DNA from 4 places in the Rhizobium sp. SG741 genome. Region 2 is predicted to be linked to each of the others. Evidence: predicted binding sites of a transcription regulator. Region 2 holds the regulator's gene; each other region holds the start of a gene.

Region 1 (4,167 bases), on a different contig from region 2:
CAGCTGCCCGGACAGATAGAGAAGATTGCCGCTGATGACATAGGGAACGTAATTCGCGGCCGGTGCGGCGGCCTGCGGCAGAACGATGCCAAGTTCCTTCAGACGACCCTCTATAGCGTCGGACATTTTCATCTCCCGTTTTGTTGTAAAAACTTCAAAAATCCGGCATCAAGACTAAATTCCGTCAATTAGGACCGGCAGCCTCGTTTAAGCCGAAAGCGTTCTTATAACATCGCGTGCGAGTCCAACAGGAGATAATGAATGATCCGCTCGAGTCTTGCTGCAGCTGTCGTTTCGGGTCTGGGCGTTCTGTCTCTGGGAACTCCGGCAGCCCATGCGGCCGTTCCGAGTGGCCTCATTGCACATCGCGCCGTCTATGATCTCGAACTGAAGGACGCTTCCGATCGTTCCGGCATCGCCGGCATGTTCGGTCGCATGGTCTATGAATTCGAAGGCTCCGATTGCACAGGGTTCACCACCAATTTCCGCTTCGTCACGCAGATCGACACGGGCGATTCCACACGGGTCAGCGACCAGCAGACGACGACGTTCGAGGATCTGGCCAAGCGGGTGTTCCGCTTCGAAACCAAGTCCTATACCGACAGCCAACTCGACAAGGACGTGCGCGGCGCCGCGACCGACGACCAGAAGGGCATCAAGGTCGATCTGACTCAGCCGCACAGCAAGCAGATCGAACTCATCCAGAGCCGTTTCCCGACCGAGCATATGCTCGACATCATCCACAACGCCAAGCTCGGCAAGAATTTTTTCGAAGCCCAGGTCTTCGACGGTTCCGACGACGGCGACAAGCCATTGATCGCGACCACCGTCGTCGGCAAGCAGGAGACGCCCGCCACGGATGATCCCGACGCCGACAAGGCCGGCGCCTTTGCCAAGACCGCCTTCTGGCCGGTGTCCGTCGCCTATTTCAACGAGAAGTCCACGGGCGACGCCATACCGGTCTACCGCATGTCGTTCAAGCTTTACGAGAACGGCATAACGCGCGATCTCACCATGGATTACGGCGACTTCGTCCTCACCGGCAAGCTCACCAAGCTCGAGGTTCTCGATACGAAGGCCTGCCAATAGCTCTCGCCGGGCCGCGGCGCAAAGGGCAAAATTTTCGTCATAAAACTGTGATCCAAGTTTCACTATTGTGTGAAACGATCGGCGCGCTTGGGTGAGTCTGACTTTTGCCCGTGCCGATCTGGAATTGTATTGGGGCGCGCGGGGGGATTGATCGTCTTGGGGCGGTCGACAATGTTTTGCGGTCGGCTCTGTGTTTTATGTACGAGAAAGCACAATCTATGAGCAATACCGATATCTCCGCCGGTTCCAACGAGACTCTGCCTGTGGTCGCCGCTGATCCGGGTGAGATCGCCCGCATCGGCGATAGCATCGACATCACCGACCGCGCAGGGATTTCCGTCTACGGCGACCGCGCCCAGCAGTCGGTCTCCGATTATTCCGACCGGATTCTCCGGGAGGTCCGCAATCGGGATCTCGGCGAGGTGGGCAGGCTGCTGACCGAAATCATCATCAAATCGAAGAAGCTCGATCCGGCTTCCTTGAAGGACGAAAGCTTCCTGTCGCGCGTGTTTTCCTCATTCAGGGCCAGGGTGCAGCGCTTCAAGGAAGAGTTCGAGGATGTGGCGGGCCAGATCGACCGCATCGGGCTCGAGCTTGATCGTCACAAGGATATCCTGCGCCGGGACATCGCCCTTCTCGATGATCTGCACGAAGAGACGAAGCAGTCCATCCTGCAGCTCGATACCTATGTGCAGGCCGGCAAGAATTTCGTTGAGCGCTTTCGCGCAACCGAACTTCCGCGGCTGAAGAGTACTGCCGATGCGGCCTCCACCGGTCCTGGCGGGGGCATGCTGGAGGCGCAGGTCTATCAGGACAGCCTGCAAGCTCTCGATCGTCTCGAGAAGCGGGTTTTCTATCTGCAGCAGGCGCGCCAGCTCGGCATTCAGCAATTGCCGCAGATCCGCATCGTGCAGTCCGGCGACGAAACGCTGATCGAGAACCTGCAGGCAACCTCGGCGCTGACGGTGCCGGCCTGGAAGCAGAAGATGGTCATCCTGCTCGGCCTGAGCCAGCAGAAATCGGCGCTTGAATTGCAAAAGACGGTGACGGACGCCACCAACGACATGATCCGCGAGGCATCGAAGATGATGAAGGATCAGGCGATTGCCATCGAGCAGCAATCGCAGCGCGGCATCGTCGATATCGATACGCTCGCCGCCGCCAATCGCGACCTGATCGACACAATCAGCGGCGTGCTGAAGGTGCAGGAAGATGGTCGCGCCAAGCGGGCCGAGGCCGAGCAGCGGATGCAGAAAATGACCATAGAGCTCAAGAAGGCGATGATCGAGGCGCGGTGAACTGCATGAAGATCCGCACATTCGTTACCGGCCTGACGCTCGCCGCAGTTCTTGCGCTGAGCGGCTGCAATGTCGGCGGTGATGGCCCGAAGTTCTCGATCGTTTCCGGCTCGGAAAACACCGTCATTCAGCCGATCGTCGAAGAGTTCTGCAAGGAAAAGAAAGCGACTTGCAGCTTCACCTATGAAGGCACGCTGGATATCGGGCTCGCTCTCCAGAGCGAACAAGGCGTCGAACAGGATGCTGTCTGGCCGGCATCGAGCGTTTGGGTCGATATGTTCGACGTCAAGCGCCGGGTGAAGTCGCTGACGTCGGTGGCGCAGATGCCGGTCATTTTCGGCGTGCGCAAATCCAAGGCCGAGGCGCTCGGCTGGATCGGCAAGCCTGTCTACATGAAGGACATATTGGCGGCGGTGAAGAACGGCTCGCTGAAGTTCTTGATGACATCCGCGACGCAATCCAACTCGGGCGCCAGCGCCTATCTCGCAATGCTGTCGAGCGCGCTCGGCAACAAACCCGTCATCGAGCCGGGCGATCTCGACAAGCCGGATGTCCAGGGTGCTGTCCGGTCCCTGCTTGCCGGCGTTGAGCGCTCTTCTGGTTCCTCTGGCTGGCTCGCGGATCTCTATACGGACCAGGCTGCAAAGGGCGTGCTTTACGACGCCATGTGGAATTACGAAGCCGTGCTGAAGGAGACCAATGACAAGCTGGCCGGCATGGGCAAGGAGCCGCTTTATGCCATCTATCCGGCCGATGGCGTCGTGGTTGCCGATTCGCCGATCGGTTTCGTCGATCATGGGCGCGGGCAGGAGGTTGAGGCCTTCTTCAACCAACTCCTTGACTACTTGCGTTCTGCACCGGTGCAGAAGCGCATCGCCGATACCGGCCGCCGCATTCCGCTCGCGGATGTCACCGCCAAGCCGGACCCGTCTTGGAATTTCGATCCGACGCGTCTCGTGACGGCAATTCGCATGCCCGAGCCCGCGGTGATCCGCCAGGCGCTCGATCTCTATCAAGTGGCATTGCGTAAGCCGTCGCTGACCGCCCTCTGCCTCGATTTTTCGGGTTCGATGGAAGGTAAGGGCGAGAACCAGCTGCAGGCGGCCATGCAGTTCCTGTTCAATCCGGATGAGACCGGCAAGGTATTGGCGCAGTGGACGCCGGCGGACCGCATCATGGTCATCCCCTTCGACGCCGATGTGCGCACGACCTTCGAGGCGACGGGAAATCCGGCGCAGCAGAAGAGCTTGGTCGATAAGGTCTCGCTGCAGCATGCCGGCGGCGGTACGGATATGTACGCCTGCGCGGGCAGGGCGCTTGACTGGATGAAGAGTACGCGGGACCTGTCCTCCTATCTGCCGGCGATCGTCATCATGACCGACGGCAAGTCCGACGATGCCAACGGCGATTTCATGAGCCGGTGGAGATCGGTCAACCCGCATGTGCCTGTCTTCGGCATCACCTTTGGCGATGCGGACAAGCGGCAATTGGATGCCTTGGCGCAGGAGACCTCGGCGCGGGTGTTCGATGGCCGCGGCGATCTCGTCAGCGCATTCCGGGCAGTGCGCGGCTATAACTAGGACGATAATGCGCAATTGGTTCGGCAATGACTGGAATTGGATCGTGGCGGGGCTTGTCGCCGCGATTGTCGTTCCTGTGCTGAGCTTTTATGCCGGCATGCCGATATGGATCGCGGCCGTCATCGGCGTGCTCGTCTTCGTGGGTCTTATCTTTGTGCTGGCACCACGCGGCCTCTTCGAAGGGCTGGACGCGAAGGCCA
Region 2 (4,167 bases):
GCCATCGGCCAGCACGATATCGAGCACCGCATTGCCGACCGCCATGGCAAGCGGATTGCCGCCATAGGTCGACCCGTGCGTGCCGGCCTTCATGCCGGAGGCTGCCTCTGCCGTCGCAAGGCATGCGCCGAGCGGGAAACCACCGCCGATACCCTTGGCCACCGCCATGATATCGGGCTTGATGCCGGCCCATTCATGGGCGAAAAGCTTGCCCGTGCGGCCGACGCCGCACTGTACTTCATCGAGCACCAGGAGCAGACCGTGCTCGTCGCAGATATCGCGGAGACCGCGCAGGAATTCGTTGGTCGCCGGGCGGATACCGCCCTCGCCCTGCACCGGCTCGATCAGGATCGCAGCCGTCGCATCGGTGATTGCGGCACGAACCGCGTCAAGATCGCCGAAAGCCACCTGGTCGAAGCCGGGGGCCTTCGGGCCGAAGCCTTCGATATACTTTTCCTGGCCACCGGCAGCGATCGTCGCGATGGTACGACCGTGGAAGGCACCTTCGAAGGTGATGATATGGAACTTCTCGGGATGCCCGTTGGCAAACTGATAGCGCCGCGCCGTCTTGATGGCGCATTCCAGCGCTTCGGCGCCCGAATTGGTAAAGAACACCTTGTCAGCGAATGTGGCTTCCGTCAGCCGCTTCGACAGCTTCTCCTGACCGGGCACTTCGTAGAGGTTGGACAGGTGCCATACCTTGTCAGCCTGCGCCTTCAGTTCGGCCACGAGATGGGGATGCGCATGACCGAGCGAATTGACTGCCACACCGGCCGCGAAATCGAGGTAGCGTTCGCCATTTTCCGTGATCAGCCAGACGCCCTCGCCTCGCTCGAACCGCAGCGGAGCGCGCATATAGGTGTCATAAAGCGCCGCTGTCTCGGCCATGGCGTATCTCCTCGATCACAACCCTAAGGACCAATCGCTTCCTTTCCATGAAACGGGTCCGAAAAAATCAAAAATGCCGCCTTGCGGCGGCGTGGGCACTATTGATGTTTTGCACCGCGATGTCAACAAAACTGGCGATTTAGCAGGTGCGAGAGAGCGGCCGCAGCCGAACGGGATGCGTTGGCCGGATCATATTGCATAAATGCCACGCCAGGACAGCAAGTTGGGGAAAACCTCGAAATCGATTCCTCAAGATTCCCGCGACTCTTGTCACGGAGTCAGCCTCACACTAGGTTAAAAACCAATTGCTAGACTGCATGCGGCGGAACTAGTCACCACAATTTTAGAGCGTTTCGCGCCTCGATCCTATGCGGGGCAATGGTGAAGGATTCTGCCATCGGAAACGCGACAGCGGAGACAGGGCATGAATTGGACAGACGAACGCGTCGAGAAGCTTAAAAAGCTATGGTCCGAAGGGTTGAGCGCCAGCCAGATCGCGGCGCAGCTGGGCGGTGTCAGCCGTAACGCCGTCATCGGCAAGGTGCACCGCTTGAGCCTGCCGGGCCGAGCGAAGGCGGGCGGCACGGCGACCGCTGCCCGAACGCCGAAGCGCGGCGCCTCGGCGCCCCGCGCATCGAATTATACATCGCGCGTCGCAACCCGCACGGTTACCCGCCAGCAGGGCGCGACCATGCTCAAGGAAGAGATTGAGGTCGATGCGGTCAACGAGATCCAATATCGTCCGGCTGCCAACGTCGTCGTTCCGATCTCTCGGCGCCTCGTCCTGACCGAGCTGACGGAACGCACCTGCAAATGGCCCGTCGGTGACCCGCTGAAGGACGATTTCCACTTCTGCGGCAACGAGAGCCCGGATGCATCGCCCTATTGCGGCTACCATCAGCGCCTGGCCTACCAGCCGGTGCATGAACGGCGTCGGCCAGCTCAACCGCGCGGCTGAGATGCCCCATAGAGCAATTCCAGGAAAAGTGCGAAGCGGTTTTCCTGGAATTGCGTAAAAACAATAGCATAGAGCCGTCACGCGAGTCGGTGAAACGCGTAGCCGCTCTAGATCAGATAAACGAAACGGGCCGAAAGGCCCGTTTTCTGTTTCCGCCGCTATGTCGATGCCTGAACGGGCGTACCCGCTCAAGCTTCCATGGAGTAACCCGCACCGCGAACGGTGCGGATGACATCCTGCATATTGGAGAAATTGAGCGCCTTGCGCAGGCGGCCGACATGCACGTCGACGGTACGTTCGTCGACATAGATATCGTGTCCCCATACGCCGTCGAGCAGCTGCGAACGCGAGAAGACCCGGCCCGGCGAGGACATCAGGAACTCCAGCAGGCGGAATTCCGTCGGTCCCAGCCGCACTTCGCGGCTCTTGCGGTGAACGCGATGGGTCTCGCGATCCAGCTCGATATCGCCGCAACGCAGTACCGTGGAGAGAACCTCCGGGCGGGCGCGCCGCAGCATCGCCTTGACGCGGGCCATCAGCTCCGGCGTCGAGAACGGCTTGACGACGTAATCGTCCGCGCCGGTGGAAAGACCGCGCACGCGCTCGCTTTCCTCGCCGCGGGCCGTCAGCATGATGATCGGCAGGCGCTCCGTCTCCGGCCGCATACGCAGCCGGCGGCAGAGCTCGATGCCGGATACACCGGGGAGCATCCAGTCAAGGATCAGAAGATCGGGGATGCGCTCCTGGAGACGCAATTCGGCTTCATCGCCTCTGAGGATCGTATCGACCTCGAAGCCCTCAGCCTCGAGATTGTAGCGCAGCAGAACGCTGAGCGCTTCCTCGTCTTCTACAACAGCAACTCTCGGAACCATGCGCCTCTGGTCTCCTTTTCTTCGCTTCCAGATTATTCCGTCACCGCGCCAACGGTGTTGGCGGTATCATCCTTCGGGCGCTCGCCTTCTGGCTGGGCGCCGGTCGCCATGTAATAGATCGTCTCGGCGATGTTGGTGGCATGGTCACCGATGCGCTCGATGTTCTTGGCGCAGAAGAGAAGATGCGTGCAGGTGGTGATGTTGCGCGGATCTTCCATCATGTAGGTCAGCATCTCGCGGAAGAGCGAGGTGTACATCGCGTCGATTTCCTCGTCGCGCTCTCGGATCGACACAGCCTTGTCCGGCGAACGGGTGGCATAGACGTCAAGCACTTCCTTGAGCTGGCTGAGCGCCAGTTCGGAGAGATGCTCGATGCCGCGGGCAAGCCGCCGCGGAACGCCTGTGCCCTGCACGGCGATGACGCGCTTGGCGGTGTTCTTGCCGAGGTCGCCGACACGCTCCAGATCGGAAGCGATGCGAATCGAGCCCATGATCTCGCGCAGGTCGGCGGCCATCGGCTGCCGGCGGGCGATGGTGACGATCGCCTTGTCGCCGACTTCCCGTTCCGCATGATCGAGAATGACGTCGTCGGAAATGACCTTCTGCGCAAGACTGGTATCGCTTTGGACCAGTGCGCGAACGCTGTCGCTGACCATTTGCTCGGCCAGACCGCCCATTTCCGCAATGCGGCGCGTCAGGAACTTCAGGTCTTCGTCATAGGCAGAGAGAATGTGAGTGGAGACCATTTTTCTATCCTCAAGGTGAACTGTGTGAAAGGAGCCGCGCGCACGGCATCATCAACCAAAACGGCCCATGATGTAATCCTGCGTGCGGAAATCGTCGGGATTGGTGAACATTTTATCGGTATCGTTCTCCTCAACCAGATGGCCGAGATGAAACATTGCGGTGCGTTGCGAAACGCGGGCTGCCTGCTGCATGGAATGCGTCACGATGACGATGGTGAAGTTTTCCCGCAGCTCATGGATCAGATCCTCGACCTTTGCGGTTGCGATGGGGTCGAGCGCCGAACATGGCTCGTCCATCAGGATGACCTCTGGACTGACTGCGACCGCGCGAGCGATGCACAGACGCTGCTGTTGGCCGCCGGACAGGCTCGTGCCGGCATCATAGAGCCGATCCTTGACCTCGCCCCAGAGACCGGCTTTCTGCAGGCTGGTCTCGACGATATGCTCGAGATCGGCTTTCGAGCTGTGCAGGCCATGGATGCGTGGTCCGTAGGCGACGTTCTCGTAGATCGACTTCGGAAACGGGTTGGGCTTCTGGAAGACCATGCCGACACGCGCGCGCAGCTCCACGACATCGATGCTGTTGTCATAAACATCCTGATCGTCGAGCGTGATCTTGCCGGTGATGCGGCAGGTCTCGATCGTGTCGTTCATGCGGTTGAGGCAACGCAGGAAAGTGGACTTGCCGCAGCCGGAAGGACCG
Region 3 (4,167 bases), 380 kb from region 2:
GCGCGGGAAACGCCTGCATAGAAGCGGCGCCTTGCTCGCCGCGCTCTGCCTCGTGCTGTCTTGTTGGCCGACAGTGCTTGCCGCCCATGGCGGCAGCTCGTCGGGAAACCAAACCGGCATCCCGATACCAAGCCTCCCACATGGCGAAATGGCTGTCATCGCACCCTATTACGGGCGGATCGTCGCGCTTGCGGAAAACGCATCGGATACCGACGAAACCTTCCGCCGCCTGCTGAATTTCGCGCAGATCCAGCGCGCCTATTGTCTCTGGGGGATGATGCCCGGCAGTGTGAGCGACGAGGAAAGTCCGTTCAACGAATGCTCGCACGCCTATCTCGCGGCAGCCAAGGCGGTGCTGCTTCATATGCGGACGATGAAGAATGAAACGGCGCCCGTCGGCGATCTCGTCTCGGAGATCGACGCTACGCTCGTGCACAACAATCTATCGCTTATCCTGTGCAAATTCAGCGGCGAAAGCTTCAATACTGCCGACATGATCCGGCCGAAACTCACCGACATCATTCTGCACGCCAGAAGCCTCTTGGCCATCCTGTCGGCCTTGCTGGCAACCGTCGCCGGACTGTGGCTGACGGCGCGGGCGCTGCGGACAGAACCCCGTCCTTAGAGACGGTTACACGTTTCGGGGAATTGCATAGCCGCTCTATATTGTTGTTTCGCGCAATTCCGGACGGAAAACCGCTAGCCACTTTTCCTGGAATCGCTTTAAAAAAACACCGCCGCAGAGCTTGCGGCGGTGTTTTAATTTCACCAGTCGCGATGACGGCGCCAGCGGCCGTCTCCGTGCCAGCCATCGCGGTAGTCGCGATGACCGTACCAGCCCCATGGCGGTGGCGGCCTATGCCCCCAGCCATAACGCGGCGGCGGCGGTCCCCACCGGTTCGGGCGGCATTCGCCCCAGCGGGTCACATGCCAGCCACGACCGCAGGCATAGTCAACTTTCACGACCGGCACGGCAGCCGTTGTCCCGACAGCGGGAACAGGCATTGCTTCTGCCGAAGATACAGCCAGGCCACCAAGTAAAGCAGCGATGGCAAACACGGACGATCTCATTTTGGTGGTCCTCTATCCAAGTCCCTTACATGCGGGATTTAAAACCCAAGCGGATGAACACGGGCTGAACCGAAAAAGGCGTTTTGGCGGCGAAATCGAGAGCCGCCAGGATTGCCCTCCGGAGCAAGGATTTCTTCTGCCGCTTCGTCATCTTTCCATAAGGAAATCCCGGCCCATTCGCAAAACGCCTATCGGTCTTTACAGGCGTCACGAGAGTTTCATGAACGGCGCTTAAATCAGGGATATCATTTGCCATAAGGGAGTTTGAGATGGTGAACGTCGTTTCAAACAACGTGGAGGGTGGCAACGCCAATCACCCAATTCACGGCGCCAGCGGTTCGGCGAAATGGTTTCTGCCGCTCTTCGGCGTCGTCGTGCTCGGCGGCCTCGCCTATGTCGGCTACGCTCTCGGCAACGATCTTGCCGAGGCAGCTGCGGTTCCGTGGATCCTGCTCGGCCTCGCGCTGCTGATCGCGCTGGGTTTCGAATTCGTCAACGGTTTCCACGATACGGCCAATGCGGTCGCCACCGTCATCTACACCCGCTCGCTGCCGGCCGAATTCGCCGTCATCTGGTCCGGGTTCTTCAATTTCCTCGGTGTGTTGACCTCTTCCGGCGCCGTCGCTTTCGGCATACTGGCGCTTCTGCCCGTCGAACTGATCCTGCAGGTCGGCTCCGGCTCGGGCCTTGCGATGGTCTTCGCCCTGCTCACTGCCGCCATCATATGGAACCTCGGTACCTGGTATCTGGGCCTGCCGGCGTCGAGCTCGCACACGCTCGTCGGCTCCATCATCGGCGTCGGCCTTGCCAATCAGTTTCTGGCACCCGCCGGCTCCGCCACCAGCGGCGTCGACTGGTCGCAGGCCAGCAGCGTCGGCATGTCGCTGCTGCTGTCGCCAATCATCGGCTTCGGTGCGGCCGCTTTGCTGCTGCTGGTTTCCAAGGTTCTGATCCGCAACAAGGAGCTTTATGAAGCGCCGAAGGGCAACGCGCCGCCGCCGCCGTGGATTCGCGCATTGCTGATCTTCACCTGCACCGGGGTCAGCTTTGCCCACGGCTCGAATGACGGCCAGAAGGGCATGGGCCTGATCATGCTCATCCTCATCGGTCTCGTCCCGACCGCCTTCGCTCTCAACAAGACGCCCGACATCAACTATCTCGAGGCCTACAAGGCCGCTTCGGCGCAGGTCGAAACCGTGCTCGGCAAGTATGTGAAGCCCGGTGTGACCGCGCCTGCCGATCCGAAGGCCGCCGTCAGCGATGCCGTCAAGAGCAAGACATGGTCGGATGCAACGACGCCTGCACTTCAGGCCTATATCCACACCACCAGCGCCGAGATCGCCGCCTATCCGAGCGTCGAAAAGCTGCCGAACGAGCTCGTCGGCAACGTGCGCAACGACATCTATCTGATCGGTGAATCGCTGAAGCTGATCGACAAGCAGAAGCTGCTGCCGATGAGCGCCGACGATCTGAAGGCCGTTACCAACTATCACGCCGCCGTCGACCATGCGACGAAGTTCATCCCGCTCTGGGTGAAGGTTGCCGTGGCGCTGGCACTCGGTCTCGGCACCATGGTCGGCTGGAAGCGTATCGTCGTCACCGTCGGCGAAAAGATCGGCAAGACCCATCTGACCTACGGCCAGGGTGCGGCCGCCGAAGTCGTCGCCATGCTGACGATCGGTGCGGCTGACCACCTCGGCTTGCCGGTTTCCACCACGCACGTCCTGTCCTCGGGCGTCGCCGGCACCATGGCGGCGAACGGCTCCGGCCTGCAGTGGTCGACCGTGCGGAACATGCTGATGGCCTGGATCCTGACGCTGCCGGCCTCGATCGCGCTCGCCTTCATGCTGTTCCTTGTGCTCCGTCAGGTCTTCTGATCGACACGTTTCATCGGCCCTGCCGATTTTGCCCGACAAATGGCCCAAAAAGATAATGGCGCCCCCTCGTAGGGCGCCATTATCCTTGCAGCGTAGCGCCGCACAGCTGGTACGGCGAAACGTCCGCAATCCCCGTCGTGATCCGCACGCTTTCTCACGCGGACGTGCTAGAGCGGTTACGCGTTTCACGGAATCGCCTGACCGCTCTATGCTATTGTTTTTACGCAATTCCGAACGGAAAACCGCTACGCACTTTTCCGGGAATTGCCCTAGCGAACAGTTTCCTTTCTGTTGCCATTGGCGCCAAGACCGGAAAGCTTGGCGAGTTCCGACCGACGGTTCGCATAATTTTGTGCGACCATCGGATAGTTTGGCGCCAAACCCCATTTCTGGCGATATTCCTCAGGTGTCATGCCGTAGTGCACGCGCAAATGGCGTTTCAGCGTTTTGAAGCGTTTGCCGTCCTCGAGGCAGACGATATAGTCGTTCGTCACCGATTTCTTCAAATCCACCGCCGGCACCAGATTGCTGCGCGCGGCAACGGGAGCAGAGCTGCGCAAAGCTTGCAGCGCGCCGTGGATATCCTTGATCAGCTTGGGAAGGCTGGCGGCCGAAATGGCGTTGTGAGCGACATAGGCCGAAACAATCTTCACACAGCCTTCAAATAGAAAATGCGATTGCGGTGGTGGTGCGGGGTTTTTTCTCTCACTGAAAGAATCCATGATCTTTTCCCGGATCTCATTTGGTTCCTCGTGCGCCGCCCAGCGCGATTGGGTCATATGCGAAGCCCGTTCCAGGCCCCGCACCGGTTCGAATTGCGCCGTCTTCCTGGCGCCGGTTTCCCCGGCATTGTCGCCGGGATAGAATACGTTCGCATCAGGTGCGTCCGCGATCATGGTCGGCCGCCCACCGCTCTCCGGCCTGCACCGGTGGGTGCTTCCGGCAGTCTCCTGGCGGAGTCCGCAAAATAGACCGCCAGTTTGTTACAGAGGACAACGAGTGGCATGCCGAGCATGAATGCCGTGTGAGTGGGGTCTCCATCGCAGTGATGAAGCGTCTGCAGGATAAGCTTGCGCTCGACATCTTCGGTCGTCTGGCCGACGAGAACGCTGACGGCGGTGTCGATCGTTTGCGGCACCGGACTGTCGCCGCCAAGGTGGAGGGCGATCTCTTCGATCAATCGATTTTCGTTCGCCGTTGCCAGGACAATAACGGTTGC
Region 4 (4,167 bases), on a different contig from region 2:
CCATGAGACCGACGACGAACGCGATGTTGGCTGGAACCTGATATCCGCCGAGGAGACGGCCGACGATCCCACTGATGCCGGCGATCCGACCGTTGACAACGAGCAGCAGAACGGCGGAGGCACCGAGGAGCATCCCGCCGAAAAGTGAGGGTAGATAAGGCGTCATCTCCGCCCCTCCGGTCCGCAGAAAATAGCGTAGAGCGCTTGGATGAGTTGCGCCGCCTTCTCTTCCGTCAGACGATAGAAGATCTGCTTGGCCTCCCGGCGTGTTTCGACGATGCCCGCCTCACGCAGCACGCCGAGTTGCTGGGAGAGTGTCGGCTGATGGATGCCAAGTTTCTCCTCCAGCGCGCTAACCGAATATTCGCCTTCGGCGAGCGCGCAGGCGAGCATCAGCCGCACGGGATGCGCCAGCGTCTTCAAGAGTGTCGCGACCTCGCCTGCCCGGCCTGCCATCTCCTCAGGCGCCAAAGCGGCGGGCGCCGATCTTTCGATTCCCGTCACCATGCGGCCCCCTCCAGCGCGTCAAGCGGGAATTTGAGGTAGCGCCGACCGTTATCCTCCGGTTCCGGCAACCGACCGCCGCGAATATTCACCTGAAGCGCATGGAGGATCAGCTTCGGCATCGACAACGTCCGGTCTCGTGCTTCGCGAAGCGCGACGAATCGGTCCTCCGTCATGCCAGACAAATGCGCGTTGTCGCGCTTCTGTTCGCCCACCGTGCTTTCCCACTTCGCATTTCGCCCGCCCGGCTGGTAATCGTGGCCAGTGAAGAGCCGCGTTTCGTCGGGAAGCGCCAGAATCCGCTGGATCGAGTTCCAAAGAGCCTTGGCGCTGCCGCCTGGGAAATCCGCGCGTGCCGTGCCTGAATCTGGCATAAAGATCGTATCGTGGATGAAGGCGGCGTCGCCGATGACATAGGTGACGGAGGCGAGTGTGTGGCCGGGCGAGAACATCACGCGGCCTTCAAGGGTACCGACACTGAATGTGTCGCCATCGGCGAAAAGCCTGTCCCATTGCGAGCCGTCCGTGGCCAACTCCGGCCAGTTGTAGATGCCCTTCCAGAGCTTCTGCACGTCGACCACGCGGGAGCCGATCGCCGTTGGCGCTTCGGTCTTCTGCTTCAGATAGTGTGCAGCCGAGAAGTGGTCGGCATGGGGGTGGGTGTCGAGAATCCATTCGACCGTAAGCCCCTCGGCCCGCACATAGTCCAGGATCGCATCGGCATGAACGGTCGCGGTCGTGCCGGACTTCTCGTCGAAGTCGAGCACGGGATCGATAATGGCGCAGGCTCTCGTCGCCGGATCGGTGACGACATACTGGATGCTGCCGGTGCGTGCATCGTAGAAACCCTTGACGCGCGGCGCTTTCCCGGCCTGCCGCTTAAGCCAGCCTGCCGCGCCGGACAGGTCAAAGCCGTGGCCTTTGCCGAAAAGTTCGATATCCTCGCTCTTCATCCGCCCATCGAGCACCTCACCAAGCGCGTAGAGCGTGAGCGCCCGTGTCCCGCTCTTGCAATGGGCCAGGACTGGCCCTTTCGCATCGGTTATCGCTTTCTGGAAGGCGCGGATATCGGCCTCGGTGATGGTCCGACCCGTGACCGGCACGAACGCATAGCCAAGGCCGGCCGATCGCGCAGCGGCGGATTCCGAGGCATTGCCCGGTTGGCCTGCCTCTTCACCATCCGGCCTGGCGTTAATGACGGCGGCGAACCCCTGTTCGACAAGGGAAACGAAGGCAGTAGGGTCTGGTTGATCCGACACCGTCACCAGGTCGCTGACGTTAACAAGGTTCATAACACGGCTCCAAACAATCATTATATAATTTCATATAATATATATTGATTGTTTACAAGACCCTTCATAGCCCCGGACCAGCATAAAGCGCTTGCCCGCCACACATCAGTGTAAACAGGCGCAGAACGCCGACCCGTTGAAAATCTCGACAACGATTTGAAATTGATAGCAAAATCAGGTCATCTGCGAGATCGTGACCGATGCCTGTCGTGATCCCCATCAGTCCGGAAAGCCGAATCTATTTCAATAGCTTAAGCGCCCTCTCGACGGGGTCTTTCTTCGATGCTTTTTCACAGAGGTAGCTGTCCCTTCGCGCCAAGTGCGGAGATTTGCAGTCCTCACAGCTCTGTCTCCGAAAAGACTGTTGCGGTCTCTCGGACATTCGGTACCCTGTCACAACCACGTCATGAAATGCGTCGACACCTCGTGCCGAATCAAGAACGGGTGGCCAGATGGAATATTTCAGACGTTTTAACTTTTTGTTCGCGACGCCGGCCTTCGACAACGAGGATTTGGAAGGAACCCGTTATAACCAGATCGTTGAGGAAATCGAACGCTCAGGTTTCGAGGTTGTGCGCGCGCGCAATCTGGAAGACGCAGAGATCGCCGTACAGACGGACGCCGCCATCGGCTGCATGATGGTCGACTGGGGCAAGAAGGGGCTCGAGGGCAAGACTGCCTCTCTCATCAATTTGATGCGCCGCCGCGGCCTCGAATTCCCGATCATCCTGCTTATCCGCCGTAAACGCTTCGAGGACGTGCCGGTGGAGGTGCTCGACTTCATCGACGGCTATGTCTTCCTCTCCGAGGAAACGCCTGCCTTCATCGCCAAGAACCTTATCAGCCGGCTCAAGCAATATGCCGAGACGTTGAAGACACCGTTTTTCGGCGCGCTGGTAGACTATGCCGAGGAAGGTAACCAGCTTTGGACCTGCCCTGGGCACAATGGCGGCGTGTTCTACAGCCGCAGCCCCATCGGTCGGGTGTTCATGGAGCATCTGGGTGAAGCGGTGTTCCGCGACGATCTCGACAATTCGGTGCTCGACCTCGGCGACCTGCTGACCCACGAGGGGCCGGCACTTGCTGCACAGAAGGAGGCAGCCAAGATCTTCGGCGCCGAGAAGACCTATTTCGTACTGAACGGCACCTCCACCTCCAACAAGGTTGCGCTCTCCGCACTCGTGACCGACGGCGATCTGGTGCTGTTCGACCGCAACAACCACAAAGCAGCCCATCACGGCGCTCTGATGATCTCCGGCGGCATTCCGGTCTACCTGCCGACCAAACGCAACGTCCATGGGCTGATCGGTCCGATAGATTTCTCAGCCTTGGACGAGGAGGCCCTGCGAGAGCGCATCCGTACTCATCCGCTGGTGAAAGATCCCGATGCCTATAAGAAGCCGCGTCCGTTCCGCGTCGCGGTGGTGGAGCAGTGCACCTATGACGGCACGATCCACAATGCCGAGATGATCCTCAAGCGCATCGGGCACCTGTGCGACTATATCCTCTTCGACGAGGCATGGGCGGGCTTCATGAAATTTCACCCGCTATATACCGGACGCTTTGCCATGGGCCTTGGTGATCTTGGCCCCGACGCGCCGGGCATCATCGCCACGCAATCTACCCATAAACAGCTCGCGAGCTTCTCGCAGGCGTCCCAGATACACATGAAGGATCGGCATATCTCCGGCCAGAAGCGCCGCGTGGAGCATCGGCGGTTCAACGAGAGCTTCATGCAGCACGCCTCGACCTCGCCCTTCTACCCGTTGTTTGCCTCGCTCGACGTGGGCGCGCAGATGATGAAGGGTCGCTCGGGCGTGGTGTTGTGGGACGACACGATCCGTCTCGGCATCGAGCTGCGCAAGAAGATCCGGGCCGTGCGACGCGAGTTCGAGGAAAAGGAGCATCGCCCCGAGCGTCGCTGGTTCTTCGAACCTTTCGTGCCCGACCGGGTGGCGATCCCGGATGTGTCCAGCCCCGGTGCGGTTCATGATGTGCCCTGGGAGAGCGTCACCACCGACCAACTCGCCACCAATCCTGCCTTCTGGCACCTGACTCCCGACGCGGCATGGCACGGGTTTTCCGGGATGGAACCGGGCTTCGCCATGACAGATCCCAACAAGCTCACCCTGCTCACCCCGGGCTTTGATCGGGCGAACGGCACCTATGCCGAGCATGGCATTCCAGCGCCTGTGGTCGCGCAATATCTGCGGGAAAACCGTATCGTGGCGGAGAAGAACGACCTCAACTCCCTGCTGTTCCTCCTCACCCCCGGCGTGGAAGCCAGTAAAGCCGGTACATTGATCAGCGGCCTCGTCGCCTTCAAAAAACTCCACGACGACAATGCGCTGCTGGAGGAGGCAATCCCCGA

The links. Region 2 encodes PhoB, which activates phosphate uptake and scavenging genes when phosphate is short. Its sites were predicted from a motif close to TGTCATNNANCTGTCAT; they were not measured.
Positions count from the first base shown of each region.
Region 1: a site for PhoB is predicted at 1,125-1,141, ahead of FHT29_RS12275 (toxic anion resistance protein). Genes of this name have one in related genera too.
Region 3: a site for PhoB is predicted at 1,277-1,293, ahead of FHT29_RS08490 (inorganic phosphate transporter). Genes of this name have one in related genera too.
Region 4: a site for PhoB is predicted at 2,188-2,204, ahead of FHT29_RS28665 (Orn/Lys/Arg decarboxylase N-terminal domain-containing protein). Genes of this name have one in related genera too.

Region 1 covers NZ_JAAZQP010000004.1:154,601-158,767, forward strand. The annotation lists gene FHT29_RS12265 (RidA family protein) at 1-126, opposite strand, end outside; gene FHT29_RS12270 (cell envelope integrity EipB family protein) at 262-1,089, shown strand; gene FHT29_RS12275 (toxic anion resistance protein) at 1,308-2,387, shown strand; gene FHT29_RS12280 (substrate-binding domain-containing protein) at 2,393-3,967, shown strand; gene FHT29_RS12285 (5-bromo-4-chloroindolyl phosphate hydrolysis family protein) at 3,975-4,167, shown strand, end outside.
Region 2 covers NZ_JAAZQP010000003.1:391,146-395,312, reverse strand. The annotation lists gene FHT29_RS10385 (aspartate aminotransferase family protein) at 1-888, opposite strand, end outside; gene FHT29_RS10380 (GcrA family cell cycle regulator) at 1,313-1,846, shown strand; gene phoB (phosphate regulon transcriptional regulator PhoB) at 2,035-2,718, opposite strand; gene phoU (phosphate signaling complex protein PhoU) at 2,751-3,464, opposite strand; gene pstB (phosphate ABC transporter ATP-binding protein PstB) at 3,516-4,167, opposite strand, start outside.
Region 3 covers NZ_JAAZQP010000003.1:8,768-12,934, reverse strand. The annotation lists gene FHT29_RS08500 (hypothetical protein) at 1-625, shown strand, start outside; gene FHT29_RS08495 (hypothetical protein) at 766-1,071, opposite strand; gene FHT29_RS08490 (inorganic phosphate transporter) at 1,341-2,948, shown strand; gene FHT29_RS08485 (MucR family transcriptional regulator) at 3,218-3,727, opposite strand; gene FHT29_RS08480 (helix-turn-helix domain-containing protein) at 3,841-4,167, opposite strand, start outside.
Region 4 covers NZ_JAAZQP010000014.1:148,529-152,695, reverse strand. The annotation lists gene FHT29_RS28680 (YeeE/YedE family protein) at 1-166, opposite strand, end outside; gene bigR (sulfite-sensing transcriptional repressor BigR) at 163-507, opposite strand; gene blh (bifunctional sulfur transferase/dioxygenase Blh) at 501-1,796, opposite strand; gene FHT29_RS28665 (Orn/Lys/Arg decarboxylase N-terminal domain-containing protein) at 2,249-4,167, shown strand, end outside.